Regions from separate parts of the Pseudoalteromonas sp. SCSIO 43095 genome, predicted to be linked through region 2. Evidence: predicted binding sites of a transcription regulator. Region 2 holds the regulator's gene; each other region holds the start of a gene.
The links. The regulator sigma-54, encoded in region 2, starts transcription at its own class of promoters, with help from an activator protein. The targets are predictions, from matches to a motif close to GTTGGCACGNNNNTNGNNT.
Positions count from the first base shown of each region.

Region 1: the regulator sigma-54 is predicted to act here: its motif matches at 7,373-7,391, upstream of LOC50_RS10840 (DUF2726 domain-containing protein).
Region 3: the regulator sigma-54 is predicted to act here: its motif matches at 8,313-8,331, upstream of LOC50_RS09810 (P-II family nitrogen regulator).

Region 1 covers NZ_CP087995.1:2,296,991-2,307,596, forward strand. Annotated here, with positions in the region: gene LOC50_RS10815 (methyltransferase) at 1-920, shown strand, start outside; gene LOC50_RS10820 (ATP-binding protein) at 1,104-2,708, shown strand; partial or broken gene arcA (two-component system response regulator ArcA) at 3,157-3,874, shown strand; gene arcB (aerobic respiration two-component sensor histidine kinase ArcB) at 3,882-6,200, opposite strand; gene folE2 (GTP cyclohydrolase FolE2) at 6,408-7,328, shown strand; gene LOC50_RS10840 (DUF2726 domain-containing protein) at 7,431-8,027, shown strand; gene mtnN (5'-methylthioadenosine/S-adenosylhomocysteine nucleosidase) at 8,137-8,844, shown strand; gene LOC50_RS10850 (cobalamin biosynthesis protein CobD/CbiB) at 8,845-9,807, shown strand; gene tyrS (tyrosine--tRNA ligase) at 9,847-10,606, opposite strand, start outside.
Region 2 covers NZ_CP087995.1:268,730-279,335, reverse strand. Annotated here, with positions in the region: gene LOC50_RS01330 (STAS domain-containing protein) at 1-15, opposite strand, end outside; gene LOC50_RS01325 (MlaC/ttg2D family ABC transporter substrate-binding protein) at 8-688, opposite strand; gene mlaD (outer membrane lipid asymmetry maintenance protein MlaD) at 694-1,242, opposite strand; gene mlaE (lipid asymmetry maintenance ABC transporter permease subunit MlaE) at 1,257-2,036, opposite strand; gene LOC50_RS01310 (ATP-binding cassette domain-containing protein) at 2,036-2,851, opposite strand; gene LOC50_RS01305 (calcium/sodium antiporter) at 3,118-4,086, shown strand; gene LOC50_RS01300 (KpsF/GutQ family sugar-phosphate isomerase) at 4,090-5,061, shown strand; gene kdsC (3-deoxy-manno-octulosonate-8-phosphatase KdsC) at 5,062-5,613, shown strand; gene lptC (LPS export ABC transporter periplasmic protein LptC) at 5,610-6,164, shown strand; gene lptA (lipopolysaccharide transport periplasmic protein LptA) at 6,154-6,693, shown strand; gene lptB (LPS export ABC transporter ATP-binding protein) at 6,690-7,415, shown strand; gene LOC50_RS01275 (RNA polymerase factor sigma-54) at 7,750-9,249, shown strand; gene hpf (ribosome hibernation promoting factor) at 9,276-9,563, shown strand; gene ptsN (PTS IIA-like nitrogen regulatory protein PtsN) at 9,568-10,020, shown strand; gene rapZ (RNase adapter RapZ) at 10,040-10,606, shown strand, end outside.
Region 3 covers NZ_CP087995.1:2,064,613-2,075,218, forward strand. Annotated here, with positions in the region: gene LOC50_RS09780 (chloride channel protein) at 1-1,252, shown strand, start outside; gene LOC50_RS09785 (CopD family protein) at 1,269-1,703, shown strand; gene LOC50_RS09790 (aspartate carbamoyltransferase) at 1,815-2,831, shown strand; gene hemL (glutamate-1-semialdehyde 2,1-aminomutase) at 2,870-4,150, shown strand; gene mrcB (penicillin-binding protein 1B) at 4,216-6,549, opposite strand; gene LOC50_RS09805 (ammonium transporter AmtB) at 6,688-7,917, opposite strand; gene LOC50_RS09810 (P-II family nitrogen regulator) at 7,927-8,265, opposite strand; gene LOC50_RS09815 (S10 family peptidase) at 8,617-10,134, shown strand; gene LOC50_RS09820 (CYTH and CHAD domain-containing protein) at 10,365-10,606, opposite strand, start outside.

The sequences.
Region 1 (10,606 bases), 1.0 Mb from region 2:
AGCTAAAAACGCTCAACCCACAAAGTAAAATAACGGCTTTTAGCTATAACCATGCAAATGGTGAATTTGCTAAAAACATATCGGGTATAAATGTAGAAGTTAATCACACGATTAGCGCCGGTGAATATGATTTAGTAATTCTTTATTACCCCAAGTCTAAGCCTGAGCTATTAATGGCATTAGACAACATACGCGCAGTGATAAGTAAAGAAGCTGAGCTGCTAGTCGTTGGCGAAAACAAAAGCGGTGTAAAATCAATTGAAAAGCAACTCGCCAATAAAACGGCGTTTAGTAATAAAATTGACTCTGCAAAACACTGCGTTTTATATTCATTTTCAGAAATAACCCTGAATTCAACATTTGATGTTAGTACTTACCACAAAGAGTTTGTGGTAAACGTAAGTGATATTGAGTTTACTGCTGTAAGTATTCCCGGCGTGTTTAACCATGGCGGCCTTGATGCAGGCACTAAAATGCTATTAGAAAATGCACCAAATATAAAACACGGTAACGTTCTTGACTTTGGTTGTGGCGCGGGGCTTATTGCTACGTTTTTAGGGCTAAAAAATCCGGCTCTTACATTTACATGTAGTGATGTAAGTGCACTAGCTACCTATGCAACAACACAAACGCTTAAACTTAATAACGTTAATGGTGAAGCCGTACTGAGCGATGGTTTAAACAGCATTGCAGGTAAGTTTGATTTAATTATTAGTAACCCACCATTTCATACCGGTATTGCGACCGATTACACAGTAGCCGAATCATTTTTAAATAATGCCAAACAGCACCTAACTAAAACAGGTAAGCTCACTATTGTTGCTAATAGCTTTTTAAAATATCCACCTATTTTAGAAGCCCAATTTGATAGTTATCAAACGGTGTTTAAGAATAATAAGTTTGCTGTATACAGTAGCTAAAACTAATTATTAATCCCCTATCAAAATATAGATATGCGGTATATTAGCCGCATATTTACTTTATGACGTAGATTAACTAAAAATAAATAGTGTAATTAAGCTAATCTTTTTGCTTCACTTTTTCCTGTTTTTGCTAAACTAGTATTTATTACATTCACAATTGACACGGATGACCCTCTCGCAATGCCTAAAACTGTAGAGCAAAATAGCATTCGTAGTATATTGTTTAAAACCATCATGCTTATAACAGCCATCTGTTTGCTATTATCTCTTTCTATTTCTACTTACTTAAGTACACAAGAGCAAAAAAAGCAGCTCATTAGTAAACTTGTGCTGGTGTCAGAGATCATTGCCTTTGATGCAATGCCGTCATTACTGAATAAAAATAGACCTGCAGAAGAAAGGCGGTTAAAGCTTCTTCAACAAGTCTCATCGGTCACAAACTTACATATTTATGCGCTAGATGAGCAAACAAATAAACCAGTATTTTTTACCAGTTTTAATGCTCAAAAATCGCCACCTGTACCAATCAAAACAGACAGTATTAACGACTTTATAGAACCCCAAGTAGGTGATGAGTTTATTGAGTACATTACTCCAATACTCAATAATGATCAGTTACTGGGTTATGTGTATATTAGGGGCAGCTTGGATAACTTAAATAAGTTTATCACTAAAAAAATTATAATTGATATTGCCATTATCGCTTTAATACTTATTTTTATCTCTTTGATTATTTTAAGGCTACAAAAAAGGATAGCCAGCCCAATAGAAAACTTAAGCTTGTTACTGCAAAACATAGCTAAAAATCATAACTACTACGCCCGGGCGCCTTTAACAAACTTAACTGAAATAACCAGGCTTTCTAACAGCTTAAATGTAATGCTGGCGCGAACACAAAGACAAATAAAGCGCCACGAAGAAGATAAAAAAGAAATTAAGCTACTAAACTCAAATCTTGAAGAAAAAGTAAGCCAACGAACCATCGCGCTCAGAGAAGCAAATAAAGAGTTGCTATCTACACTTGAAAAGATGCACCAATACCAAACTCAAATTGTCGAAAACAAAAAAATGGCTTCATTAGGGCAAATGGTGGCAGGTGTAGCTCATGAGGTAAATACCCCTATAGGGCTTGGGATCACCGGTTCTACTTTATTAAGGGATAAACTCGCGGAGCTACAAATTAACTTTCAAAATAAGTCATTGACTGCCAGTCAATTTGAGCAATTTACTAACGATGGCATTGAAAACTTAGACCTCATCTACAGTAGTTTAAACCGTGTCGCAGAGCTTATTTCTAACTTTAAAAAAGTGGCCGTGATCAAAGATGATGAAATCACTAGCACCGTTCACTTTCAGCAGCTCATAAACGATACATTATTGTCTATGGGGCAAGAGTTAAGAATAAAAAATCCTAAAGTTCTTATAAATTGTCCAGCAGATTTAACCGTTGAAAGTAAAAAAGGGCCACTGCAGCAAGTTTTCCATCAATTAATTTTAAACTCCCTACTACACGGATTTGTAGCTGGCGGTGACAATGTAGTGCAAATTGATATTGTGGCAACAAGCACAAAAACACAAATTACCTACACCGATAACGGCCTAGGTGTAGAGAGCAACATAAGAGCGAAAATTTTTGACCCTTTTGTTACTTCAAAACGCGGTCAAGGAGCCAGTGGATTAGGCATGCATTTAGTTTACAACTTAGTGACCCAGGCTTTGGCTGGAGAAATTGTATTAGATACTGAGTATCAATCAGGAGCACGATTTATTATTACGCTATTTTAAAAAGTGAAATAAATCCGTTCTCTGCTCTTGAATTACGACTTTATGACCATACTAAAACAGCACTCTTTGAACAGTTGTATCATTAATGCTGTATTTTCACACAATTAATGAACTTAATTGTGTTTAACATATCACATACATTGATGAAAAATTGTAAAGTGATATAATTTCGTTTTGAATTAGTCTGATTATTTTAAGTATCTTTAGGTGGTTGATGGATGTATCAATTATTAAAGGGAAATGGCTTCGACTTTATAATTCAAGTTATACATCCAACGTTAAGTATCAATTAAGCCGCGGTCTTTAATAATAGTTTGAGCGCGCAGCTGTTTTTATCTAATTTGTTTTTACTTGTTAACATTTAGATATAATCCTATAATTCCAGTAGTCGGTTTTGATGATCACACCGATTTTAAAATAAAACACTCTACAAAAAGGTTAATTAAAAATGCAAACGCCAGTCATTCTGATCGTAGAGGATGAAGACGTAACTAGACTAAACCTCGTTAGTTTATTTGAAGCCGAAGGTTACAAAGTTATTGAAGCCATTGATGGCGATGATATGCATGATAAGCTTACAAATAACGATGACGTCAATCTTGTAGTTATGGACATCAACCTGCCAGGTAAAAACGGGCTTATTTTAGCTCGCGAATTACGCCAAAAACGCAAAGTTGGTCTTATTTTCTTAACAGGGCCGTGACAACGATGTAGACCGTATTTTAGGTCTTGAAATTGGTGCTGATGACTATATTACTAAGCCTTTCAACCCGCGTGAATTAACTATTCGTGCTCGTAACTTAATTACGCGTACTGCATTAGGTGGTGAAGAGTCTGCTATTGAAACAAATGGCGTGATCACCTTTAACGGTTGGGAACTTGACGAAAATAGTCGCTGCCTTACTTCTCCAAACGGAGACGCGAAACGTCTACCTAAAGGCGAATACAGAGCACTGCGTTTAATGCTTGACTCTCCGGGTCGTATATTTAGCCGTGAGCAACTAATTAAACACATGACTGGCCGAGAGCTTCGCGCTAACGACCGTACGGTTGACGTAACAATTCGTCGTATCCGCAAACACTTTGAAAGCGACAACTCAACATCTGAGTTAATCAGCACCATCCATGGTGAAGGTTACCGTTTCATTGGTAAAATCGATAGCTAATTAGTTATTACTCTAATTGCTGTAAAAATAAATGAAGGGCCTGTTGTCCTTCATTTATTTTATCTGTTAACTCCTCAAGCCACACAGCTAACACTTCGTCACTTTGCTCCAGCGCCCCATGCTCCATTTGCTTTGCATGCAACTGAACATCATTAAGACCGACCGAACCAGCCGCACCTTTTAACTTATGCGCAACCGATTTGTACTCTTCTCTATCAGCAGCGTTTAACGAAGCTAACAGCTCTTGTTGGTACTGCGGATTTAGCTTTGCGAACAACTGGCTACTGCGTTTAAATACTTCAACGCCCATCGAATTTACAAAGTCTTCAATGGTTTCAACATCCAACAAGTCAGTATTAATTTGATTTAATAACGCTTGATTGACCACTCGTTGAGGAGCCTCGGTTTGCGCTTGCTTAATGCCAAAGAGTTCAGCGAGCATATTATCTAACTTGCTTGTGTTTATTGGTTTAGCTAGTGCGCCTTGAATAGAAATACCCTCAAGCTCCTCTTCAGCACTACGTACATTGGCCGTTAATGCCACTATTGGAAGCTGATCAAAATGACTTTGAGCGCGAATTTGTCTTGCCACTTCGTCACCATTAATATCAGGCAACTGCATATCAAGTAAGACTAAATCTAAGTCATCTTCAGTTTCGACAAACGATAAAGCATCTTCACCCGTTTCAGCCCACAGCACTTCGTGTCCACGTTGTTCTAGTAGGTTAGTAGCAATTTCAGCATTAAGTGGCACATCCTCCACTAATAAAATATATAAGCTACGCCCAACATAACTATGTTCGGTAGGAGCACTACATAAATTCAGCGGAATTTGTACCGTAAAGCAGCTGCCCTCTCCTGGGGTACTATTAACCGTTATTGTGCCTTTCATTGCGCTTACTAACGCTTTGGTGACAGCTAAGCCAATACCTGAACCAATGGCATTGGTGCCTTTAAGATCTGGCGCTTTATAGTACATGTCAAAAATGCGTGTTAGTTGCTCTTGTGGAATGCCTTCACCGGTATCGAGTATTTTAATAATAAGCCAAGGGCCATCTTCACGGTTTTCTCTGGCACAATCTAAGATTACGCTCCCTTGTTGAGTAAACTTAACAGCGTTATTAATTAAGTTCCACACCACTTGGCGTAAACGGGTCGGGTCAAGCAAAGCATATATGTCAAGCATGCCAGAACGCTTCACTTCAAACGAAAGCTCTTTTTGCTCAGCAATAAGGCCTGCAAAGTTAACTACATCGTTGATAAAGTCCGAAACATTAATTTCGTTGGCGGCAATATCTAACTGCTCACGGTCAATTTTATCTAAATCTATAATATCGTTAAATATATTACCTAGTGTTTCGGCGCTTGAAAACACGGTATTACACCAACTGCGTTGCTGTTTGTTTAATTCGGTATCCAGTAGCATGCGCGTTAAGCCCACAATACCATTAAGCGGTGTGCGTAACTCATGGCTTAATGTGGCAATAAATTTCCCTTTATCTTTATAAGCTGTTTCTAGTGCCTGCGCAGCTTCTTTACGACTGGTAATATCACGGCCAAACGCAAGTAAACCAATGTAATCCCCTTGTTCATTAATAAAGGGAAGTTTACGCAATTCAAACCACCTAATTTCACCGTTTACTGAGTACTCCACATCTATAGTTAAACCTTGGTGCGTACGCTCAACCTGCTCATCGGTTCTGAGTACTTCTGATAAAAAGTGGCTTGGGAATATTTCTTCTGCGGCTTTACCAATAAGTTCACCACTGGTTTTACCCATCACCTCTTCAAACATTTTATTACAACCAGCAAACACCCCGTTGTTATCGCGGTAATAAAATAAATCCGGCGAGGAGTCTACAATTGAGCGCAGTAACATGCCTTGCTGTGCGAGTTCTTGTTGTGTTTTTTTACGCTCTGCAATTTCACGCCTAAGCTCTTCTATTGCTCGGTGTTTAGCATGAAAAGCCATTTTACGTTCGTCAATTTCAATGTTTAAACGGTTAATATTGTCTTTGAGGGTTTGATTTAAAAGCTTCTCTTGTTTTGTGGCACTATCTAAATAAGCATAAGAGGCATCAAGTTGCCGAATAGAGTTTAATAATATGCTGATAACTAAAGGAGAAACAACCGAGGTAAAAAATACCACGGCGAGTATATCAACCAAGTTTACTTCGCCTATGGCAACGTAATAAAACATACTTGATAAAACCAGCGATATTGTCAGTAATAATGCATAGCAAATAGCTGCAGTTTTAAACTCACCAAAACGAGTTATTGAACTGGAAAGAACTCTAACCCACGGGTTCAAAGAAGAATCAGTCATATATCAGTTTTTCTCTTAGCTAAATGCTTAGGGTCTGTTGACCTTTCAAGGTTAAAGGCTAATTTTAGCATTTTCTATCAGCTATTTTCATGTTGTGCGACAAAAACAATAAAATTTCATGTTTGGTGTTATTTGCTGCATTTCAGCAAATCTTTATTTAGTGTAAAATGCGGCGTTTTAAATATTGCAAATAACGAGTAACGTATCATGCAAAAAACTATGCCAGATATTGCTAACACGGCTGCCGCATTACAAACAGGTAAATTAGACTGGGTAGGTATGGGCGATATAGAGCTGCCTTTTATTTTTGAATCTCTTGATTTAGCTCCAGTTACCGTTAATGCAAAAGCACGCGCCTTTGTTAATTTACACAAAGAAGATGCTAAAGGCATTCATATGTCGCGACTATTTTTAGCGTTGGATCACCTCTCAACTGAGCAACAGGTCAATCCAGAAACCTTAGCACAAGCCTTAGATACCTTTATCACCAGTCATGAAGGCTTAAGTGATAAAGCACACATTGAATTTAAATTTGAATTGCCGCTACGCCGTAAGTCATTACTTAGTGGTAAAGCAGGTTGGAAAAGCTATCCCATTGTACTTACCAGCACTATAAATCAAGGCGTTATTAGTTTTGAGCTCAGCGTTGATGTGACTTATTCATCAACTTGCCCCTGCTCTGCAGCACTGGCTCGCCAATTAATTCAAAACGCATTCAGCGAAAATTTTTCTCAAGAAACACTCACTCAATCAGAAGTTTTAGAGTGGCTTGGAACAACTCAAGGCATTGTAGCAACCCCGCATTCACAGCGTTCAATTGCTAATGTTAAAGTTAAATTAGCAAATAACATTAAACAGTTTGATGTGGTTAACTTAATAAACTTACTAGAAGATGAACTAAAAACACCAGTACAAGCTGCGGTAAAACGTGAAGACGAACAAGAGTTTGCTCGCTTAAACGGTCAAAATTTAATGTTTTGTGAAGACGCAGCACGAAAAATTAAAACGACGTTAGAGTCAAAAGAGTTTACCGATTACTTCCTGCAAATTAACCATTATGAGTCTTTACATGCTCATGATGCAGTTGCGATTGCCGTAAAAGGTATTGAAGGCGGCTATAAAGCATAATAGTGCTCATCCCCATTCGTTAATAAAACAACCATAACAACTATTTGGGCACATAAATTGCTTTAGACAAGCAGTGTCAATTTGTTGTTATGGAGTTACCGTATGGAATTCGCTTTATTATTAATATTAGTGCTAGTTGTTGGGGCATCTGTCGTTGCGTCAAAATTTAATGATGACGGCGGAAACCCTTATCCTTTTACTCGTAAGCAAAGTGTATTTACCCAAGTAGAAGGGGCGTTTCTGAATTTATTAGAGCGCGCTGTTGGCGATCAATATAAAATTGTTAGTCGCGTTAAACTAATCGATGTGATTGACTGTAAACAAGGCCTGTCTGTTAAATCTAAACGTGCGGCAATGGCTAAAGCAAAAAATAAGCAGCTCGACTTTGTTTTAGTAGATAAAGAAAAAATGACCATAGTGGCTGCGGTTGACTTAGTTAATAACGCCAATAAAGATGGCCACAAAGCACAGCGCGACTGGTTTGTTAATGGCGCATTGGAAGCCGCAGGTATTCCACATATTCGTATGAAAGTGAAGGCAGGCTACCGCCCAAGCGAAGTACGCGATGCAATTATGTTTAAATTAGGTAAGCCAGCGGCATCTAAATCTTCACGACCCACGCGTGTTAGAGTTCATAAACCTGCGGTATTGTCTCCTTCTCAAGCAAAGGCACAATCAACAGCCCTTGCTGAAATATAATCAATAAGTTTATAAAGTGCGGGCTTTTTAAGCTCGCATTTTTGTTTGTTTTACCCCACGTTATTTTTTGCAGTATAATCACCGTATTCAAACTCAGGAATTTAACACTATGAATGTTGGTATTATTGGCGCAATGGAGCCAGAAGTTAAAATTTTGCGCGAGGCGATGCAAAATCCACAAGTTTTAACCAAGGCTGGTTTTACTTTTTACACAGGCGAGCTTGCAGGCAATACCGTCACTTTAGTGCAATCAGGTATTGGTAAAGTCGCTTCGACAATCGCAACCACATTACTTATCGATAACTTCAATCCAGATTGTGTTATTAACACTGGCTCTGCCGGTGGATTCGACCCATCACTAAACGTTGGCGATGTAGTAATTTCATCTGAAGTACGTCATCACGATGTTGATGTAACAGCGTTTGGTTACGAAATTGGCCAAGTACCACAAATGCCAGCAGGTTTTACTGCTCACCCTAAACTTGTAGAAGCCGCCGAGCAAACAATTGCACAAATTAGTGAAGTAAAAACCCTTGTCGGTTTAATTTGCACCGGCGACTCGTTTATGTGCGACCCTGTTCGTATTGAAAAAGCACGCAGTGACTTCCCTACAATGCTAGCAGTAGAGATGGAAGGTGCATCAATTGCGCAAACGTGTTTTGCACTTAATACACCATTTGTTGTTATTCGCTCAATGTCTGATATTGCAGGCAAAGAGTCGCCGCAATCATTTGAAGAATACTTAGAAACAGCCTCTATAAATTCATCAAAAATGGTCGTAGCTTTACTTGAGAAATTAACGGCGGTTACGCTGTAAATGCTCAATAATATTGTTCAAAATCATTTGGACTTTATTGTATTTATTTGTGCGCTCCTTGCTGAGCGCTTTTTACCTTTAGTAAGTTGGTATCACCCTAACCACATACTCTCTGCTATTTTTAGCGCTATAAGCCAGCGTATTTATAAAAAAACAGACACCAAGCAATATCATTATTTAGCAGCCTCAATGGCAAGTACGCTTATACTTAGTACTGTGCTTATTATTGTAGTTTTACTGCTTCAGTTTGCCTTTTACCCCGAGCTGTTATCAGGTCTTATTTTATATTTATGCCTAGAAAACAGTAGCCTGAATAAAAAAGCGATACGCATAGCTAGGCTAGTCAAAAAAAATCAAAAATCGACAGCACGCGAATTATTAAAGCCACTAGTAGCCCGTGAAGTTATTGCACTTTCAAGCCCCGGGATCATTAAAGCCATTATGGAAAGTGTCATACTTAGAACGGCGCGTCATTACTTTGTGGTAATTTTCATATTTTTAGTATTGGGCCCCGTCGCCGCTTTAGCCTATCGTTTAATCACTTTAATTCAACAGGCGTGGCGAAGTGATATAGCCCCAAATAGCTCTTTTTTGATGCCGCTTAAACTGGTTCTTTTTATTGTTGAGTACATTCCCATACGTTTACTCGCGCTGACAATTGCCTCACTAAAGGCCAGTAAAAAAAGCATGCATTATATTAAGCATTATGGCCGACACTTCTATCAAACCAATACAGGCTGGTTACTTAGTGTATGTTCTGCATCTTTGGGGGTACAACTTGGTGGGCCTGCTATTTATAATACACAGCGTTTTAATAAAATGCGTGTCGGTGTAGAGCGTCTTCCCAACGCCGATGACGTACCACAACTACTCAATACACTTAACCAAACTCGCCTTTTTTGGTTTCTGATTATTATTAGCGTTGAAATTATTAAGGCTGTTCTCGTTTTTAAGTTCGCATAAAAAAACCAGCCGTAGCTGGTTTTTATAATGTCCGAAGTTTTAAGCTACGGTGATATTTGCAAATTTGCGTTTACCTACTTGGTAAATAGCCGTTGTGCCTTTTGCAATTTCCAATTTGGTATCTGTAATTTTGTCTTCGCCGTTAAGCTTTACTGCACCTTGTTTGATCATCCTCATGGCTTCTGAGGTACTCGCTACTAAGCCCGCTTCTTTAAGTAAGTTAGCGATTAAAATTGACTCTTCATCAATATTAACTGTCAGCTCAGGGATTTCATCTGGCAAAGCTTTTTTCTGAAAACGCTGGATGAAGTCATCATGAGCAGCTTGCGCATCAGCTTCACTGTGAAAACGCGCAATTAGCTCTTTAGCTAATTCAATTTTAATATCGCGCGGGTTAGTGCCCTGCTCTACACGCTGTTTTTGCGCTGCAATTTGCTCAATAGAAAGGCTACTTAGCAAATCGTAGTAACGCCACATGAGTACGTCACTAATTGACATGATTTTACCGAACATATCTGAAGGCGTATCAGTAATACCAATATAATTACCGAGTGACTTCGACATTTTCTGAACGCCGTCAGTTCCCTCAAGTAAAGGCATCATTAATACTGTTTGTGGTTTTTGACCTTCATCTTTTTGCAGCTCACGACCCATTAATAGGTTAAAACGCTGATCGGTGCCGCCTAGCTCAACATCTGACTCTAATGCGACTGAATCCCAGCCTTGCACCAGTGGATACAAAAACTCATGAATCGCAATCGATTGACCGCCAGCATAGCGCTTTTTAAAATCATCACGC
Region 2 (10,606 bases):
TGCCAATTTAGTCATTTGTGTCACTGCCTCTAAACTGAACCGGTAACTTACTTTTTTGCTCTAACAGGTCGCTAACGTGGTCAATACCTTGTTGGCGTAAAATGCCCTGAAACTCACTTTGTTTTGCATCAAGTAAGCTAATGCCTTCAGCAATCATATCGTAAGCGCGCCATTCGCCACTTCTATCTTCACGTACTTTAAAATCAATTTTAATATCAGGCTTACCAGCTTCTACAATTTTGGTTTTTATCACCACCACATCTTTGCCTTTAAAAGGCTGCTCGGCAGCAAATTCAACTTGTTGATTAGTATACTGGGTAAAAACGCCAGCATAAGTGGCAACAAGGTACTCTCTAAACGCGCCAATAAAACGCTGAATATCTTCAATTGCTTTTGCTTTTTCTGCTTTGTCGGTAATGGCGCGTACCTTAGATACTTCGCTACCTAACACTCTCAGTGCAGCATATTTGTAGTCAATGTAAGGCATCAGCTCTTCTTCAACGATGACCCGTAAATGCTCTTTATTAGCGGTTATTAACGGCTGGTCTTTAGTAATACGTTCAAAGGTATTATCAGCAACCTGACGTACCATTTTATTAGGATCAGCCAATTTCACCTCACCGGCATGTACACTTTGTACTAGCGTGACAGTTACTAATGCGATACTTGCTAAAAATGTTTTCAACATAATAATTACTCACTACCTTGGTTGAATAAAAACTGGCCTATTAATTCTTCTAGTACCAATGCTGACTTGGTATCTGTAATAGAATCGCCGTTAGCTAGTGCTTTACTTTGAACACCAAATAAATCGTCAATGGCTTGATCTTGTTCGCTGTTCGCTACATCTTCGCCTAAGCATCGCTGTTTAGCTGAATCTGATGCGATAACGGGGTTAATCCCTAAATATTGTTCACCTAAAATACCCGAGGTTAAGATAGAAATGGAACTAGTGTCTGAAAAACGACACAAATACCGCGCATCAATGCTCATATTTACTACTGGTAAAAACTCTTGAGGATGCACATAAATTGACTCTACACGACCAATAACAACGCCGCCCACCTTAATGGGTGCACGTGTTTTTAATGATCCTATATTTTCAAACTTGGCGTTCAATGTGTAGGTTTCACCTGAGCCGCTAATACCCGAATTAGCCACTTTGAGCGCCAACATTGAAAATGCTAAAATGCCCAATGCTACAAAAAAACCAACTAAAATTTCTAATTTCCGTGAATTCATTATTTAATACCCTATTAGCTGGTAAACATTACCGCTGTCAAAATAAAGTCAAAACCTAATACCGCTAGTGATGAGTGCACCACTGTCTCTGTTGTTGCCTTGCTGATCCCCTCTGATGTGGGAACACAGTCATACCCTTTGTAAAGCGCAATCCAGGTAACAACAATCGCAAATACGATACTTTTAATTAAACCGTTTAGTATGTCTTTTTCAAACGACACCTGAGATTGCATAATTGACCAGAAACTTCCCGTATCAACGCCTAGCCAATCAACCCCCACTAAATGAGCACCAATAATAGCTACAGCAGAAAAAATAAGTGCCAACATTGGCATACTGATCAAACCAGCCCAAAACCGCGGCGCTATAATTCGTCTAAGCGGGTCAATGGCCATCATCTCAAGCGACGATAACTGTTCGGTGGCTTTCATTAAGCCAATTTCAGCGGTTAACGCACTGCCTGCCCTACCGGCAAATAATAACGCGGTTACTACAGGCCCAAGCTCACGTAATAAACTAAGTGCCACTAGAGGCCCTAGGCTGTCTTCAGCGCCATAATCAACTAAAACAGTATAGCCTTGCAGAGCCAATACCATGCCGATAAACAATCCTGATACAACAATGATCAATAATGACTGTGAGCCAACCATATATAATTGGCGCACGAGTAAGGGCGTGCCTTTTTTAAAATTGGGTACATGCCATAACGCACTTGCCAGCATTTGGGTTGAACGCCCCAGTGCAGCAAAACGGCCCAGCGTTTTATGGCCTATTTTTTGTAGTAAATCCAACATTACTGCTGCTCTCCTAACAGTTCATCTGCATAGGTTTGTGCTGGATAATGAAATGGCACTGGACCATCTGATAACCCTTTTAAAAACTGTTGAACAAGTGGTGATTCGTGTTCTCGCATCTGCTCTGGTGTACCACTGCCTATAACGCCTTGATCAGCAATAATAATAACGTGGTCGGCAATACTCATTACTTCTGTCACATCGTGCGTGACAATTAAAGAAGATAAGCCAAGTACTTCGTTTAAAGATTTGATCAGCTTAACTAAAACCCCCATTGAAATAGGGTCTTGTCCTGCAAAAGGCTCATCATACATAATAAGTTCAGGATCAAGCGCTATAGAGCGAGCCAAAGCTGCACGACGTGCCATACCGCCAGATAACTCTGAAGGCATTAAATCTTTAGCACCACGTAAGCCAACAGCTTGTAGTTTCATTAATACCACTAAACGGATTAAATCTTCACTGAGCTGCGTGTGCTCTCGAATGGGGAATGCAATGTTATCGAACACCGACATATCAGTAAATAAGGCACCGCTTTGAAATAACATACTCATGCGTTTACGTGCCGCGTAGAGTTCTTTGCGCGACATAGCGACAATGCTGTCGTTTTTAAATAAAATATCACCGGAGTCTGGTTTAAGCTGGCCACCTATTAGGCGTAGCATCGTGGTTTTGCCAATTCCGCTTGGCCCCATAATGGCAGTAATTTTACCCTCAGGTACGTCAAAGCTCATATTTTTATATATGACCCTATCGCCTCTAGAAAAGGTAACATCCTTGACTTCTACTATTGATTGCGACAAGTCGCTCTCCATAACAATACTCTCTCATATTTCTATTTTAAGGGTTTTTTAACCAATATGGAAAAAACAATTCGTAAGATTTTGTAATAGTGTCGCAAAAAGAGTTATAAGGTTGATTCAAGCAGCCTTAACTTTGGCTTAAAATTGCATATAAAAAGCGCCAAAGAATACTTAAAATAACCGCCTAATGTATTACACCTTATTCTTTTATTTATACTTTTATGGTGGCTTTTGTTACTATTCGCACTATCTGAATTTACATTAATTGGCTTATCATAATGGTTACCTCGTTTGTCATTTTAATTCTTGGTTTTGCGGCTCTCGTATGGAGTGCAGACAGGTTTGTTTATGGTGCAGCAGCACTGGCTAAAAACTTTGGCGTGCCAACGCTAATTGTAGGTTTAACCGTGGTAGCTATGGGCTCTTCAGCGCCTGAAATGATGGTATCGGCTTCAGCAGCTTTGGCAAATAAAACCGATACTGCCGTGGGTAATGCAGTTGGTTCAAACATCACTAACATCTTATTAGTTTTAGGTATTACTGCCCTTTTAAGACCCTTATCAGTATCTTCAAGTACGTTAAAACGTGAAATTCCACTGGTACTGCTGGTCTCCATTGCAACTTGGTATATTTTTTCAGATAACTATTTTTCATTTTTTGAAGGTGCAGCCTTATTATTTGGCTTTGTTGTTTTTATTGGCGGACTTATTTTTGTCTCACTGCGAGCTAAAAACCAAGACGATCCGTTTGTGAGCGAAGCCTGTGACGAAGTACCTGACAACGTACCAACCAAAAAAGCTGTTTTTTGGCTGGTAGTGGGTATGATTTTACTGCCGGTTAGTTCACACTTTTTAGTTGGCTCAGCCGTTGATATCGCAAAATATTTTGGCTTAAGTGACTTAGTGATTGGTTTGACCATTATTGCTATAGGCACCAGCTTACCTGAACTTGCAGCTTCAATTGCAGGTGTACTTAAAAATGAAGATGACTTAGCGCTGGGTAACATAGTTGGTTCGAATATTTTTAATATTTTAGCGGTATTACCGCTGGCAGGATTAATTAATCCATCGGTTATCGATGCTTCGGTAGCTAACCGTGATGTTATTATTATGATTGGCGCAACCTTGGCGCTAATTGCTATGTCATTGAACTTTAGAGGTCAAAGACGTATCAATAGAATAGAAGGTGGCTTGCTCATCGTCGCATTTATGATTTACCAAGGTTATATTTTTAGTCAAGTAGGATAGCCCATGGCAACGCTAAACTTTATTCAACAAGGGTTACGTGTTCTAGAGATTGAACGCCAAGCACTCAGCGATATTACACAATACGTTAATGAAAGCTTTAACCAAGCCTGTCAATTAATGTATGACTGCCCAGGTCGTATTATTGTTATTGGCATGGGTAAATCAGGTCATATTGGTAACAAAATAGCCGCCACTCTTGCCAGTACCGGCAGCCCCGCATTTTTTGTTCACCCAGGTGAAGCAAGCCATGGTGATTTAGGAATGATCACAGCAAATGATGTGGTTATCCTCATTTCAAACTCTGGTGAAACCAGCGAAGTACTTAATATTATTCCGGTATTAAAGCGCATTGGAGCCAAAATGATTGCCATGACAGGCAACCAAGGCTCAACCATGGCAACATTGGCAAATGTGCATGTGTGTATTAAAGTTGAACAAGAAGCCTGCTCATTGGGCTTAGCACCTACTGCAAGTACCACTGCCACACTCGCTATGGGTGATGCCATGGCGGTGGCATTATTAGAAGCACGTGGCTTTACTGCTGATGATTTTGCACTATCGCACCCTGGTGGTAGCTTAGGCAAGCGATTACTCTTAACTCTTAAAGATGTTATGCACAGTGGCGCTGATACGCCTATCATTAACGAGACGCAAACGATTAAAGATGCCTTAATTGAAATGTCGGCCAAAGGACTCGGCATGACCGCTATTGTTGATAGTGACCAGCAATTATCAGGCCTGTTTACCGATGGCGATTTACGCCGTATTTTAGAGCAACGTATTGACATTCATAGCACTGAAATTAATGTTGTGATGACCAAGTCGTGTACTACAGCCACCCAAGACATGCTCGCGGCTGAAGCGTTAAATATTATGGAACAAAAACGTATTAATGGCTTAATTGTAATTAATGAGCATAATCAACCGATTGGCGCACTAAATATGCAAGACTTACTTAAAGCGGGAGTGCTATAAATGCAATTTGAAGATCTCTATCAACCGCTAAGTGATGATGCAAAGGCGCGCGCAAAAAAAGTAAAGCTATTAATTTGTGATATTGATGGTGTATTTTCTGATGGGCGTATTTACCTTGGAAACCAAGGTGAAGAACTCAAAGCATTTAACACCAAAGACGGATTTGGTATTAAAGCCCTGATTAACAGCGGTTTTGAAGTCGCTGTGATCACCGGGCGCCATTCTCATATAGTGCAGCAACGTATGAGCAGTTTAACCGTACAACATATATATCAAGGCCAAGAAGACAAACTTATAGCCTATCAAGAATTAAAACAAAAATTAGCGCTTAGCGATGATCAAATTGCTTATATAGGTGATGATGGCCCAGACATGCCAGTAATGGAGCAAGTCGGTTTTGCGGTTGCCGTAAACGATGCTCATCCACTTATTAAACGTTTATCACATTATGTAACCCAACTACCCGGCGGTTTTGGTGCGGTAAGAGAGCTGACAGACTTACTTATGCTCGAAAATAGCAAGCCACTAACTAGCCAAGGAACGAGTTCATGAATGTAGCGCGCATTATACTGAGCGTTTTATTCATAAGCTGTATGGTTTGGCTCTGGTATCCTTATTTTACTAAGGTTGATATTACTGCAAGCGAAGAAACACAAGTTATTGCTAAGCCTGATTATACCGCTATTGAGCTAAAACAAACGGCTTATGATGAACAAGGTAAAGTGAGCCATAAGGTAACTGCGGTAAAAATGGAGTTGTATCAACAACTCGGTTTTACCTTTTTTGAAAAGCCTATATTCACTTTATACAACGAGCAGCAAACATGGCGTATTAACGCCGATGAAGCCACCCTCTACGACGACCGTCAACTGGTGTTAGAGGGTAATGTAACCGCTCAAAACTTAGTAGATAACGCCATGATCGATACGATCACCGCCCAGACCATCAATGTTGATATAAAACTATTAACCATGCAATCACAGCAGCCTGTCGTTATTACAGGACCTAATTTAAAAATCACAGGTAAAGGCCTTGAGGCCGATTTAAAAACCGAGGTGATTAAACTTATTAACCATACGCGAACCCTATATTATGACCAATAATCTATTTAAAATTTTAATTGTTCCCTCACTATTAATTGCTTTTAACAGTAATAGCGCTGAACCTGCTGAAGCCCCCGCTGCGAATCAAATTTCAATTAGTGCAGATAAACAAGAAGGCCAATTAAAAGAAAACGTAGGCATTTTTGAGAAAAATGTTGAAATTATTCATGGTAATCGCCGTATCACAGCTGACCGTTTAGAAGTGCATAAACGCGATGACCTAGGCGATAACAAACAGTTATTAATTGCCACAGGCAGCCCTGCATATTTTGAAGAAACACAAGCTGATGGCACCATAATGAGCGCCAGTGCTAATGAAGTGCGTTACGATGTGTCGCTGCGTTTTTTAACCTTAATCGGCGATGCAAGCATTGCTCAAGCAGGTCAAAAAATAACAGCTAAAAGTATCACTTACGATATCGAGCAGCAGTTAATTAGCGCAGAAAAAGACGAAAACTCAACAGACCGTGTACACACTATTTTAGTGCCTGTTGAAAATAAAAAAGAAGATGATAAAGGCCAACCATGAGCACATTAAAAGCAGAGCTATTAGCTAAAAGCTACAAAGGTCGTGAAGTGGTGAAAAACGTTGGCCTAGAGGTTGAAGCTGGCAGTATTGTGGGGTTACTTGGCCCTAATGGTGCAGGTAAAACCACCACCTTTTATATGATTGTAGGCCTTGTACCTAGCGATAAAGGCAAAATATCAATTGATGATAAAGATATTACTTTATTACCGATGCACAGCCGAGCGCGTTTAGGGATTGGTTATTTACCGCAAGAGTCGTCTATTTTTAGAAAGCTGACTGTTTATCAAAACTTAATGGCTATCTTAGAAACACGTAAAGAATTAAATAAACAACAACGCGAAGATACTTTAAATAATTTACTTGATGAATTTAGCATTCAGCATATCCGCGATAGTCAAGGTATGGCTTTATCAGGTGGTGAACGTCGCCGCGTTGAAATTGCTCGCGCGCTTGCAGCAAACCCTAAATTTATCCTTTTAGACGAACCCTTTGCGGGGGTTGATCCTATCTCAGTATTAGATATTAAAAAGATTATAGAGCATCTTAAAAACCGTGGCATTGGCGTCCTTATTACAGATCATAACGTGCGCGAAACACTTGATGTTTGTGAAAAAGCCTACATAGTTTCTCATGGGGAGTTAATTGCATCAGGCACTCCTGAATACGTATTAAACGATAAAACAGTACGCGATGTTTATTTGGGCGAGCAGTTCAAGCTCTAATATGTGTGTTATTCCACTAAGCATCTGCTAAGATTAATCATACTTAGGTCTGTTGACCTATCAAGGTTGAATTTGCAGCAGTCTGTTTGGTATTTAGGCAAGGCAGAGCCTATGTGGTGTGGTATTTCCCCATAAATAGGCGATAACGCAGCATCAATGCCAAACAGGCGCTGCCCTTCGGGTTCTGCCTAGGGACGATTTACTCTTTGTTGCTCGGTTTTGACTTAGCCCACTAGGTTACAAACCTCGCGCCGCAATTAAACCGCCCCTAGTTTGAACAAATTTTAATCGTAAAGGTCAACAGACCGTAATTTAAAAGGATTGTTAGAGATACATGAGGCAATCATTACAGCTGCGCATGGGCCAGCAACTTACAATGACTCCACAATTGCAACAAGCAATTCGCTTATTGCAACTCAGTACATTGGATCTCCAGCAAGAAATTCAAGAAGCGCTCGATAGCAACCCCTTGCTTGAAGTTGAAGAACACGATTACAGCGAAGACACTGCAGGTAAAAACGAACAAAAAGCCGATAACGATGACTTAACGCTAAGTGCCTCAGCTGACGATAAACCTAGCGAGTATGAGCAAGATAGCGGCGAAGCAATGACCAAAGACACCATTAGCGATGATATGGCTATGGATGTTACTTGGGATGAATATATGAGTGCTGCGCCTGCCTCTTCATCGGGCCCAATGCCAGAAGATGAATCTATTTATCAAGGCTCTTCGACTGAAACGCTGCATGAGTATTTAATGTGGCAACTTCAACTGACGCCGTTTAGCCCTACCGATGAAGCGATAGCTATTGCAATTGTAGAAGCTGTGGACGACTCAGGGATTCTAACCCTTAGCTGTGAAGAAATATTAGAAAGCTTTAACCAAGAAAACGACGCCGAAGATGAAGTTGAACTTGACGAAATAGAAGCGGTACTAAAGCGTATTCAACTATTTGATCCAGTGGGAATAGCCGCGCGTAGTTTACAAGAGTGCTTGTGTATTCAGCTAAATCAATTTGATAAAGACACACCTTTTTTAAACGAAACAAAAATGATCTTAACCGATCATATTGATTTACTGGCTGCGCGTGACTATCGCACGTTGATGAAAAAAACAAAGCTTAAAGAAGATGAGCTTAAAGAAATCATGACGTTGATTCATACGCTCAGCCCAAAACCGGCAGACACTATTGTCAGAGAAGAGTCTGAGTACGTTATTCCTGACGTGTCGGTTAAAAAAGTAAAAGGCCGTTGGGTGGTTGAACTAAACCCAGATAGCATGCCTAAGATCAGAGTAAATAGCCAATATGCAGCTATGTCGCGTACGGTTAAATCAAGTGGTGATAGCCAGTTTATTCGCTCGCACTTACAAGAGGCTAAATGGTTTATAAAAAGCTTAGAAAGTAGAAACGACACGCTGCTTAAAGTAACTAACTGTATTGTGCAGCAACAACAGGCCTTTTTTGAACATGGTCCTGAGGCGATGAAGCCTATGGTACTTAACGATGTGGCTGAAATGGTGGAAATGCACGAGTCGACTATTTCACGTGTTACTACGCAAAAATACATGCACACACCACGTGGCATTTTTGAGCTTAAATATTTCTTTTCAAGCCATGTAAGTACTGAAAATGGTGGCGAATGCTCATCAACAGCAATACGAGCATTAATTAAAAAATTAATCGCTGCAGAAAACTCAGCTAAACCATTGAGTGATAGTAAAATTGCAGATATATTGGCAGAGCAAGGAATTAAAGTAGCGAGGAGAACTATAGCAAAATATCGCGAATCTCTAGCTATTCCCCCGTCTAATCAACGTAAAAGTTTGATTTAAGGCGTACAACAAAGAGGAAAATGTTTATGCAACTGAATTTAACTGGTCGTCATGTAGATATTACCGACTCGCTTAGAGACTACGTAAATAGCAAATTTTCGAAGTTACAGAGGCACACTGATCACATAACGAATGTGCACGTTATTCTCGATGTAGAAAAACTAAACCAAAAAGCTGAAGCAACCGTTCATGTTAGTGGCGCTGAGATTTTTGCTTCTACTGAGCATCAAGATATGTATGCCGCTATAGACTCGCTCATTGACAAGCTAGATCGTCAAGTAATTAAACACAAAGAGAAACTTGCTCGACACTAACACTATGAAACTAAGCTCACTTATCTGTCAGGACTGCAGTAAAGCTGCGGTCCTTTTTAATAGTAAAAAAAGAATTTTAGAATTTATCAGTGAATTGGCTCACAATAAACTGCCCTATTTAACACAACAAGATATTCTTAATGCATTAACTGCAAGAGAAAAGCTTGGAAGTACAGGTATAGGTCGAGGAATTGCAATTCCACATGGTCGTATGAGTGGTGTACAAGAGCCTCTTGCACTTATATTAGTGAGCGAAACGGCTATTAATTTTGATGCGATAGATAACCGACCGGTCGACATTTTTGTTGCCTTAATTGTACCTGATGGTGACAATAAGCAGCATTTAAAAACCTTAGCCACGATAGCAGAAAAGCTCAATGATAAAGAATTTTGTAAACAGTTACGCGCCGCCAAATCGGATAGCGAACTGTATCAGGTTATCGTCAGTCAATCGTAGTAATAAAGAAAGGTGGTAAATGGAATTAATAATTATAAGCGGTCGCTCAGGGTCAGGTAAATCTGTGGCGTTACGCGTTGTGGAAGACTTAGGTTATTATTGTGTAGACAATATTCCTCTTAATTTATTACCATCATTAGTGCGCAGTGTTTCCGACAGTTATAATAAAATTGCTGTGAGTGTTGATGTACGTAACCTACCTAAAGAGCAACAGCAGTTTAATGAAATCATTGAATATTTACCTGGTTTTACTAAACCAACGGTATTTTATTTAGACAGTGACGATCAAACATTAATAAAACGCTTTTCAGAAACGCGTCGTCTTCACCCTTTATCTATTGATTCTTTGCCGCTTGATTTAGCCATAAAAAAAGAAAAACAACTACTTGATGTATTGATTAATCGTGCTGATTATATGATTGATACCACAGATTTAAGTGTGCATCAGCTTGCTGAGTCTATTCGTGAAAAAATACTCGGAAAAAAAGATAAACAACTGATCATTACCTTTGAGTCATTTGGTTTTAAACACGGCCTCCCTAAAGAAGCAGATTACGTATTCGATGCCCGTTTTTTACCAAACCCG
Region 3 (10,606 bases), 1.3 Mb from region 2:
AAATAAACTACACTTACCCCACAACGCTATGCGTACCCTCAGTGGTTGTGGCGTTGCCGCGGGCATTGCTGCGTCGTTCAATACCCCCCTGGCTGCGGTTATTTTTGTAATGGAAGTCGTGCTCAGAGAATACAAAGTGCATATTTTTGTGCCGATTATGCTCGCAGCCGTTACCGGCGCATTAGCAACACAGTTTGTATTTGGTGAAGGCTCAGAACTTGCGCTAATAAGCATTGCGCCTTTAAGTGGTTGGCATTACCCCTATTTAGTTTTGTGCGGCATGGGATTGGGCGCGGTGGCTTATGCTTTTAATCAAAACTTAATGCTGATTATTAAAACCTTTAAACCACTTAGTATGTTTCCACGTTTAATAATTGCAGGGTGTATTGCCAGTTTAATTGCTTACGCAGTTCCACAAGCAATGGGCTCGGGTATGAGTGCGATAACTATTGCGGTTGAGTCACCTGAAAATATACAACTACTCACCACTATTTTAATTGCTAAGTTATTAGCCACCTTATTTGCTATTGGCTTAGGTATTCCTGGTGGGTTGATAGGTCCGGTTATTGGGCTGGGCGTTTTAACCGGTACTTTAATGGCATTTTTTGCTCAATTTATTAGCCCCGGCACCGATATAGCCGGCACTTACGGGGTGCTGGGCATGGCAGGCTTATTAGCGGCCACACTACACTCCCCCTTAGCGGCACTGACCACCGTAATGGAGCTGACCTCGTCACCGGAAATTATTGTGCCAGCGATGATCGTCATTACTACCGCCTACGTTACAGCTTTACAGGTATTTGGTAACCGCTCAATATTTTTACAGCAATTAGACTTTCAAGGGCTTCCCTATCATGTCTCTCCCGCCACTGAAGCCTTACAAAAAGTAGGAGTGATGGATGACATGGATGAAGACTTTAAACTGCTCTACTCCGACGATAAAGAGCAAATAAAAAACAGTCTAGATGCCATGGACAGCCAAACACCATTAATTGTATTTGATGAAGAAAATGGTTATCGCCTAGCTGAATATGACTTAAGTTTAATGTCTGATCAGGCGGTCAATATAAAATACATTAGCTTACAAGGTATTAGCAGCCAAGCCACCCTTGCAGATGCATTTGAAATTTTGAATGATAAACGCAGTGGTGCACTTTATGTATATAACTTGCTAGATAATCAACAAATTATGGGATTACTAAGGTGGGATCAAATCCACCATATTTTAACCATACGTAACAGTTTACTTTAACAATAATGAGAACAATATGAGCGCATTATTAATTTACAAAACCTTGCACGTATTTTTTATGATTGCTTGGTTTGCCGGTATTTTTTACCTACCTCGACTTTTTGTTTATCACGCTATGAGTGAAGAAAAATCGTGTAACTCAATGCTAAAAGTAATGGAACGTCGGCTACTTTATTTTGTTACACCCTTTGCGGTGCTTACCGCAGTATTTGGCGTATTAACTATTGTTGAATACGGCCGCGAATGGTTTCGTTACAGCATGTGGCTGCATTACAAACTCGTGCTGGTGATTATTTTATATATTTATCATGGCTACTGTTTCAAATTGTTAGCTGATTTTAAACACGATAGAAATACTAAAAGCGATCGGTTTTATCGCATTTTCAACGAGCTACCAGTTTTAGCGCTACTCGTTATTGTCGCTTTGGCGATTATTAAGCCAAGCTTTTAGCAAAGGCTTATAAATTACGCTGCCAAGTCGCATACTAAGTTTGTATAATACGCGCGATTGCGTGCTCCTTTGTGGATTATCGCGCCTTTTTGAATAACTAGGAATAACCCCATGTTCAGTTTCCAAGGTGAAAATATACTCTCTGTTAATCAACTCGACCGAGACTGTATTGAACGCATATTTGCTGTAGCAAAAAAAATGGAGCCATATGCTAAAAAACAAAAGCGGACCAACGTGCTTGAAGGCGCTATTTTAGCAAATCTATTTTTTGAACCCAGTACACGTACTCGTGTTAGTTTTGGCACTGCGTTTAACTTACTCGGTGGACTGGTTCGTGAAACCACCGGCATGCAAAGCTCTGCGCTTGCTAAGGGCGAATCACTTTATGATACCGCACGCGTTATTTCAGCTTATGCTGATGCGGTTGCTATGCGCCATCCTGACTCAGGCTCGGTAGCTGAATTTGCAACAGGTTGCAGCGTACCAGTAATAAACGGTGGCGATGGCCCTAATGAGCACCCCACTCAAGCACTGCTTGATTTATTAACTATTGAGCGTGAACTTAACCGCTTCGATCAAAATATCGATGGTATGCATATTGCGCTAGTCGGCGATTTAAAATATGGCCGTACTGTTCACTCGCTATCAAAGTTATTATGCCATTACAAAGACATTAAGTTTTCGATGGTTGCCCCTAATGGCTTGCAAATGCCTGACTCGATTTTATCTGCGGTTGAAAATGCCGGTCATAAAATTGAACTGGTAGATAAAATGGAAGGTAACTTAGCAGCCGATATCGTTTATCAAACACGAATCCAAGAAGAGCGTTTTCCATCACAAGAAGAAGCTAATAAGTACCGTGGTGGATTTAGAATTAGCCAGTCTATTTATAATACTCATTGCAAACCTAATTCAGTATTAATGCACCCGCTTCCTCGCGATAGCCGTTTAGAGGCAAACGAACTTGATAACGACTTAAATGCTAACGACAATCTAGCGATATTCCGCCAAGTACAAAATGGCGTACTTATTCGTATGGCACTGTTTGCTTTAACCCTCGGCGTAGAAAACAAAGTCGAGCAGTATGAAGTAGACGTTCCTTGGTTTAGCCGCAAACGCGATAGCTAAGCTTTTAATTTTAAAGTGATAAAACAATAGGATTTTTCATGACAATTAGCCAAGACTTATTTAAACGAGCTCAAGACTCTATTCCTGGTGGCGTAAATTCACCAGTGCGTGCATTTAATGGTGTAGGTGGTACTCCGCTGTTTATTACTAAAGCACAGGGCGCGTTTACATTTGATGCTGATGGCAACCGTTACATCGATTATGTAGGCTCTTGGGGTCCAATGATTATGGGCCACAATCACCCTGAAATTAAACAAGCAGTGCATGACGCGGTAGAAAATGGTTTAAGCTACGGTGCACCTACTGAAGCTGAAATTTTAATGGCTGAAAAAGTAAAAGAGCTAGTCCCATCTATCGAAAAAGTACGTATGGTAAGCTCAGGTACAGAAGCAACAATGAGCGCAATTCGCTTAGCCCGTGGCTTTACTGGTCGTGACAAAATCTTAAAATTTGAAGGGTGTTACCACGGCCATGCAGATTCACTGCTAGTAAAAGCCGGCTCTGGCGCATTAACTATGGGTGTACCTAACTCTCCAGGCATTCCTGAAGATTTAGCTAAGCACACACTCACCGTTTCGTTTAACAATATTGAAGAAGTAAAAGCGATTTTTGCCAAGTACGCCGATGAAATCGCGTGTATTATTGTTGAACCAGTTGCCGGTAACATGAACTGTATTCCACCAGTACCCGGCTTTTTAGAAGGTCTGCGTGAAGTATGTGATCAGTACCAATCTGTGCTTATTTTTGACGAAGTAATGACAGGTTTTCGTGTCGCCCTTGGTGGCGCTCAAGCGTATTACAACATCAAGCCAGACCTAACCTGTTTAGGTAAAGTAATTGGTGGTGGCATGCCAGTTGGCGCATTTGGTGGTAAAACAGAAATAATGGATTACATAGCCCCTGTAGGCCCTGTTTATCAAGCGGGTACACTTTCAGGTAACCCTATTGCGATGGCAGCAGGCTTAAAATCACTTGAACTACTAAGCGCTCCTGGCGTTCACGAAAAACTAGAAGCCATTAGTAAAGCGATTTGTGAAGGCTTTGAAGCCGCAGCTAAAAAAGCAGGTATTGCCTTAACGACTAACTACGCTGGCGGCATGTATGGTTTTTTCTTCACCGATGCAGAAAAAGTAACTACTTACCAACAAGCTACTGAATGTGATTTAGAGCGCTTTAAAAAGTTCTTCCACTTAATGCTTGAAGAAGGGGTTTATTTAGCGCCTTCAGCGTTTGAAGCTGGTTTTGTGTGTGCTGCGCACACAGAGCAAGAAGTTCAGGCAACGATTGAAGCGGCAGAGCGCGCTTTTGCCAAGCTATAACGTTTAGCTCATAAGATCACTTACCCATAAAAAAAGCCCTTTCGGGCTTTTTTTGTTTTTACTATTTAACGAATACATTCTGGTCTTGGTTTAAACTCACTGGCTCTAAGCGGTAGCTGAATCACTTTGCCACAGCCCGGTGGTGCTTGCTTCCCGGTTTGCTCGTTTACAAATGCCCACCTAATTGAAGGCGGACGGGTATCGGCAATTGCTTGGGGGTTTAGCGGTTTTAAATAACGAATATAGGTTTCAAGCGCGCCAACACTGCCGGTTAAGCCGGTGCTTTTATTATCGTCACGGCCTATCCATGCAACCGTTACTGTATTTTGATCAAATCCAGCAAACCAGCTGTCGCGTAATTCATTACTGGTACCTGTTTTACCTGCCAACTGGATTGACGGAAAATGTAAGTTTAAGCGCTTAGCGGTGCCATCTTTAGTTACTCGCTTCATAGCATATTTGGTCATGTACATGGCATCTTTATCAAAGCGTTGCTCGTTAATTACTTTGTGCTTATAAAGTACTTTACCAACAGAGTCGGTTAACGCAGAAATAGACGTCAGCTCTCTGTATTCACCGTCTGCTGCAATCGTGGTATAAAGCTGTGCCACTTCAAAGCTCGACATTTCAATAGCCCCTAATAGCAGCGATGGGTATTCATTAATATAGCCTTTAGCTCCTAAGCCCCTGAGCGTGTTAGCCACTTTATCGACGCCTACATCAAGCCCTAAGTTAACTGCCGGTATATTAATACTGTGGCTAAATGCTTTATAAAGAGGCATGGCACCACGGTATTGATGATCAAAGTTTTCTGGCTGCCATACTTTTCCCTCTTCGTTGGTGACTTGCACGGGCGAGTCATCAAGTAACGTCGCTAAGTTATAATGAGGAAGCTGCAGTGCACTTAAATACACTGCCGGTTTAACTAATGAGCCAATATTGCGCTTGGTATCAAGCACCCGGTTAAACCCTGAGTAACGCACATCGCGTCCAGAGACTAACGCTGATACACCGGCTTTTTCAACATTAACGGAGATCATTGCCGCTTCTAATTCTTTGGTATTTGGACGCCTTTCCAAATAAGGTAAACTGGCCTGAATCGACTCTTCCATTGCGGTTTGTTTTTGCAAGTCGAAGTAGGTAAATACGCGCACCCCTGCATCTAACACTTCTTGATCAGGTAGCAGCTGTTTCAGCTCGCGATTAACCAACTCTAAGTAACCTGGGTAAGACTTTTGCAAGCTGGCTTTCATTGGTGCAATATCAATTGCGCGCTTTAACGAGGCTCTATACTCTTTAGTAGAAATAAGTTTGTTATCGACCATTAAACGCAGCACTAGGTCACGACGCTCCATAGCACGTTCTTTGTAACGTCTAGGATTGTAATAAGATGGGCCTTTAACCATAGCCACCAGCAAGGCAATTTGGTCGTACTCTAGTTCATCAACAGGTTTGGCAAAGTAAAACTCGGCGGCCAGCCCCATTCCATGTACCCCTTGGTTGTATGACTGACCTAAGTACACTTCGTTTAAATAGGCTTCGAGAATCTGATCTTTTGAGTAACGGTAATCAAGAATAAGCGCAATAAAGGCTTCATTAATTTTACGTACTAACGAACGCTCACGGGTAAGGTAAATATTTTTAGCCAGCTGCTGGGTTAATGTACTCCCCCCTTGTACGGTGCGGCCTGCGCGAATATTGGTATACAAAGCGCGTAAAATTGAAAATACCGATACACCGTGATGATCATAAAAATCGCGGTCTTCAACTACTAATAAGGTATTTTTAAGCATGTCAGGAAATTTATCTAATGGTACAAACTCTCTATCTTGTTTTGAGTCATTACCAATACGGGCTATTTGTACAGGCTCTAATCTGGCAGTGTTTAAACGACGTCCAAACTTATCTTTAATACTGGCTACCTTCTCTCCAGAGAAGCGCAATTCAATAACATGAGCGCTCTCTAAACCATCATAAAATTCAAAGTCACGGCGAAAAATCTTAATACTATTGGCTGTTTTAATATACTGCCCAGTCCGACTTAAGCGATTAACTGGCGTGTAGTTTAAGCGCTTAAGCTCCCATAAAACCTCTTGCTCTGATAAAAACTGGCCTGGAAAAAAAGTCATTGAGCGGGCATATACTTGTGCCGGAAGTTGCCATTTATTGCCTTCAAACTGGCGAGTTATTTTTGCATCAAGGTAAATAAAATAAAGTGCAATGGCGATAAAAGTCGCCAGACTCAGTTTCCAAAAAATAGAAAACAACGTTTTAAAAAGTGGCCGTTTTGCGGTGCTTGAAGTTTTTTTGGTCGCACTTTTTCGCGCCGATGATTTCGTTGACTTAGTAGCGCGCTTAGTCGAGGGTTTACTGGTCGATGTTTTCTTTTTTTCAGCCATTTAAGTGTAATATATTCCGAAGGTTAATTTAACGCGAGGAGCTTATCACATTACCTTAGCACCTGAAAAATTAACCTCCCCTGAAATCAAAAAAGCCCTAACAGAGTAGGGCTTTGATTGAACACACAATACTTTTAATTAATTACTTCTAACTGATACAAACTCTGGATAAGCATCAATACCACAATCGTGTTGATCCATACCGTTTAACTCTTCTTCTTCGGTAACACGAATACCCATAGTTTGCTTGAGGATTGCCCATACAATGAATGAAGCAATAAACACAAAACTAATAATACATAGTAGGCCAATCAACTGATTAACAATGCTGGCCTCAGCATTAGTAACCGGTACTAGCACGATACCTAGGATGCCACACACACCATGAACAGAAATAGCACCCACGGGATCATCTATCTTCGCTTTGTCCAGTGCGACAATACTAAGTATCACTAATGAGCCACCTAGTAAGCCAAATAAACACGCCATTAGTGGTGATGGTGATAATGGGTCTGCAGTAATAACCACTAAGCCTGCAAGTGCACCATTAAGTACCATGGTTAAATCGGCTTTGCCCCATAAAAGTTTACATAAGAACAAGGCTGAAATTGCCCCCATAGCTGCAGCAGCATTGGTATTAAGTAATATTTGACCTACCGCTGTTGCGTTTTCTTTGTCTGAAATTAATAACTGTGATCCGCCGTTAAAGCCAAACCAACCCATCCATAAAATAAACGTACCCAATGTAGCAAGTGGCAAGTTTGAACCTGGAATTGGGTAAATTTCACCATTTTTACCATATTTACCTTTACGTGCACCCAGTAGTATTACACCCGCAAGCGCTGCAGCCGCACCCGTTGCATGGACAATTGCAGAGCCTGCAAAATCAACAAAGCCTAATTCAGATAAGAAGCCGCCACCCCATGTCCAGTAACCTTCAATTGGGTAAATTAATCCTGTAAGTACTACTGTAAACACTAAGAAAGCCCATAACTTCATACGCTCTGCTACGGCGCCAGATACAATAGACATGGCCGTTGCAACAAACACTACTTGGAAGAAAAAGTCAGATTCTAGTGAATGATTAGCATCTGCCGCTTGGCTACCTATTAGCCCACCAAACGAAGGAATAACGCCGCCTTCAACATTATCTACGTACATAATGTTGTAGCCTATCAACAAAAACATAGTACACGCGATAGAATAAAGCGCGATATTTTTAGTTAGAATTTCTGTGGTATTTTTAGAGCGCACTAAACCCGCTTCTAACATTGCAAAACCGGCTGCCATCCACATGACTAAGATGCCAGACATTAAAAAGTAAAACGTATCGAGCGAAAACTTCAGCTCTATAATTGTATTTTCCATGTTGCCCCCTTAAATTGCATCATCATCAAGCTCGCCAGTACGAATACGGACGATTTGGTCTAGGTCGTAAACAAAAATTTTGCCGTCACCAATTTTGCCCGTTCCAGCGACTTTGGTAATGGTTTCTACAACGCGTTGGCAATTTTCACTACGAGTAGCAATTTCAAGTTTAATTTTAGGTATAAAGTCAACCTGATATTCAGCACCACGGTATAACTCAGTATGCCCTCTTTGACGTCCAAATCCCTTAACGTCAACCACTGTCATTCCTTCGATGCCTAAATCAGCGAGTGCTTCACGCACATCATCTAGTTTGAATGGCTTTATTATTGCACTGATCATTTTCACAAAGGCCCCCTTAGGACGCTAGCTTGTTATTGTATTTCCTCTATACAATCCAACCTTTGTGCCATTTTTAAATTAATAATAAAAACATAAACTTAAAAAAATAAATAATATATAAAACAAAAAAGCGCACCATTTAGGTGCGCTTTTTTTATGCAAAATACTGCATTGGTGCGATATCAATGAAATACAAAGAAGGCGTTTAAAAAAAGTCTAACTATTAAACAAAGTTTATTCTTAACAGAGGTGGTTACTCGCTAACTCAACGATTATTATCGGCAGCTAGTCTCAATACTTTTGTTTTTTACTCAAATATCGCTATAACTGCAGTACATAAAATAAAAAGGGTCACTTATGAAATTTAGTCGAAGTCTATTTTTACCCATTGCCGCTATTGCGCTCACCCTAAGTAGCGCCTCGTTTGCCGATAATCAACGTCGTATTGATATTGACAGTAAAGTGGTTACCCAGCACAAAGCAAAAATAAATAATGAACGATTTTCTTACACAGTAGCAACTGGCACACAACCGGTATGGGATGACAAGGGAGACGCCATCGCAACCCTTCAATACACTTACTACACGCGCGATAAGGTCGATGATAGAACAAAGCGCCCATTACTTATTTCATTCAATGGTGGCCCAGGCTCAGCGTCAGTTTGGATGCATTTAGCATACACCGGCCCACGCGTTTTAAAAATTGACGACGAAGGCTACCCTATTCAACCTTACGGTGTTAAAGATAACCCTTATTCGGTTTTAGACGTAGCAGACATCGTTTACGTAAACCCTGTAAACACGGGTTATTCGCGTGTCGTTGAAGATAAAGATGGTAACCTTCTACCAAAGGATAAACAAAAAGAGTTATTTTTTGGTGTGAATGCCGATATAAAATACCTAGCAGAATGGCTTAATACTTTTGTATCTCGAAATGAACGCTGGCGCTCTCCAAAATTTTTAATTGGTGAAAGCTATGGTACAACGCGTGTATCAGGCTTAGCGCATGAGCTACAAAATAGTCAGTGGATGTACATTAACGGTGTTGTACTCGTTTCACCTACCGATATTGGCATTAAGCGCGATGGCCCTGTAAAAGCCGCTAATCGCCTACCTTACTTTGCAGCTACAGCGTGGTATCACAAAGCACTAAACGCCGATTTACAAGCAAAAGACTTAGACGAGCTATTACCAGAAGTTGAACAGTTTACTGTTGATGAGCTTATTCCAGCGCTTGCAAAAGGCGGGTTTATTGCCCCAGATGAAAAACGTCGTATTATTAAAAAAATGGCCGAATATGCAGGTCTATCTGAAACATTTGTTAGCCAAAATAACTTAGACATCCCGACACAATTTTTTTGGAAAGAGCTATTACGTGAACGCGGAAAAATGGTTGGTCGTCTGGATTCTCGTTATTTAGGAATTGATAAACGCGATGCCGGTGAATCACCAGATTACTGGGCAGAGCTTACATCGTGGCTGCACTCTTTTACCCCTGCAATTAACTACTACCTGCGTGAAGAGCTTAATTACAAAACCGATATCAAATATAACTTATTTGGTAACGTTCACCCATGGGATAGAAGCGGAAACAATACAGGTGAAAACTTGCGTTTAGCTATGGCTCAAAATCCGTATTTAAATGTGATGGTTCAAGCTGGCTATTATGATGGCGCAACAAACTACTTTGATGCTAAATACACAATGTGGCAACTAGATCCAAGTGGCAAAATGCAAAATAGATTAAGCTTTAAAGGCTACCGTAGTGGTCATATGATGTACCTACGTCATGCAGATTTAGAAAGCTCTAACAACGATTTACGCGAGTTTATAAAACAGTCTATTCCTAAAGACGGTCAATCCGCTAAATACTAATGATTATGCGCTTATAACAATTAAAAAAGTGACCACTCAGGTCACTTTTTTTGTATATAACTGAGGTCATTAGCTATGCGTGCAATTACCGGTGCGAATGACGGTTGGCTTTGCTGCGTACTGCTTTGTCGTGAGTATTTCAGCTAGATTTTACACATTTGTAACAAAACACAAAAGCGATAGAATAATGCACTTTTGCAACAAGTTAAGCGTGCAAAAGTGCTTAGCCATCAAAGCCAATACGGTTCTGTATCAAATGAAGCGTGTCGACTTTGCTCCATGGCACTGACTAAAAAGTCAGACTTTTGTTCCAACCATAGTTGTATTTTTGCTAGTTGAGCATCTTCTTGTCCGCCACACAGCTGTTTTAAATAATCAAGCGTACTTAGCTCATACATGCCATGAGAAATATCGAGCCAAGGGAGTCTAAATTCTAATCGTTCATCTTTATCAAACAGTGCACCTAAACAGT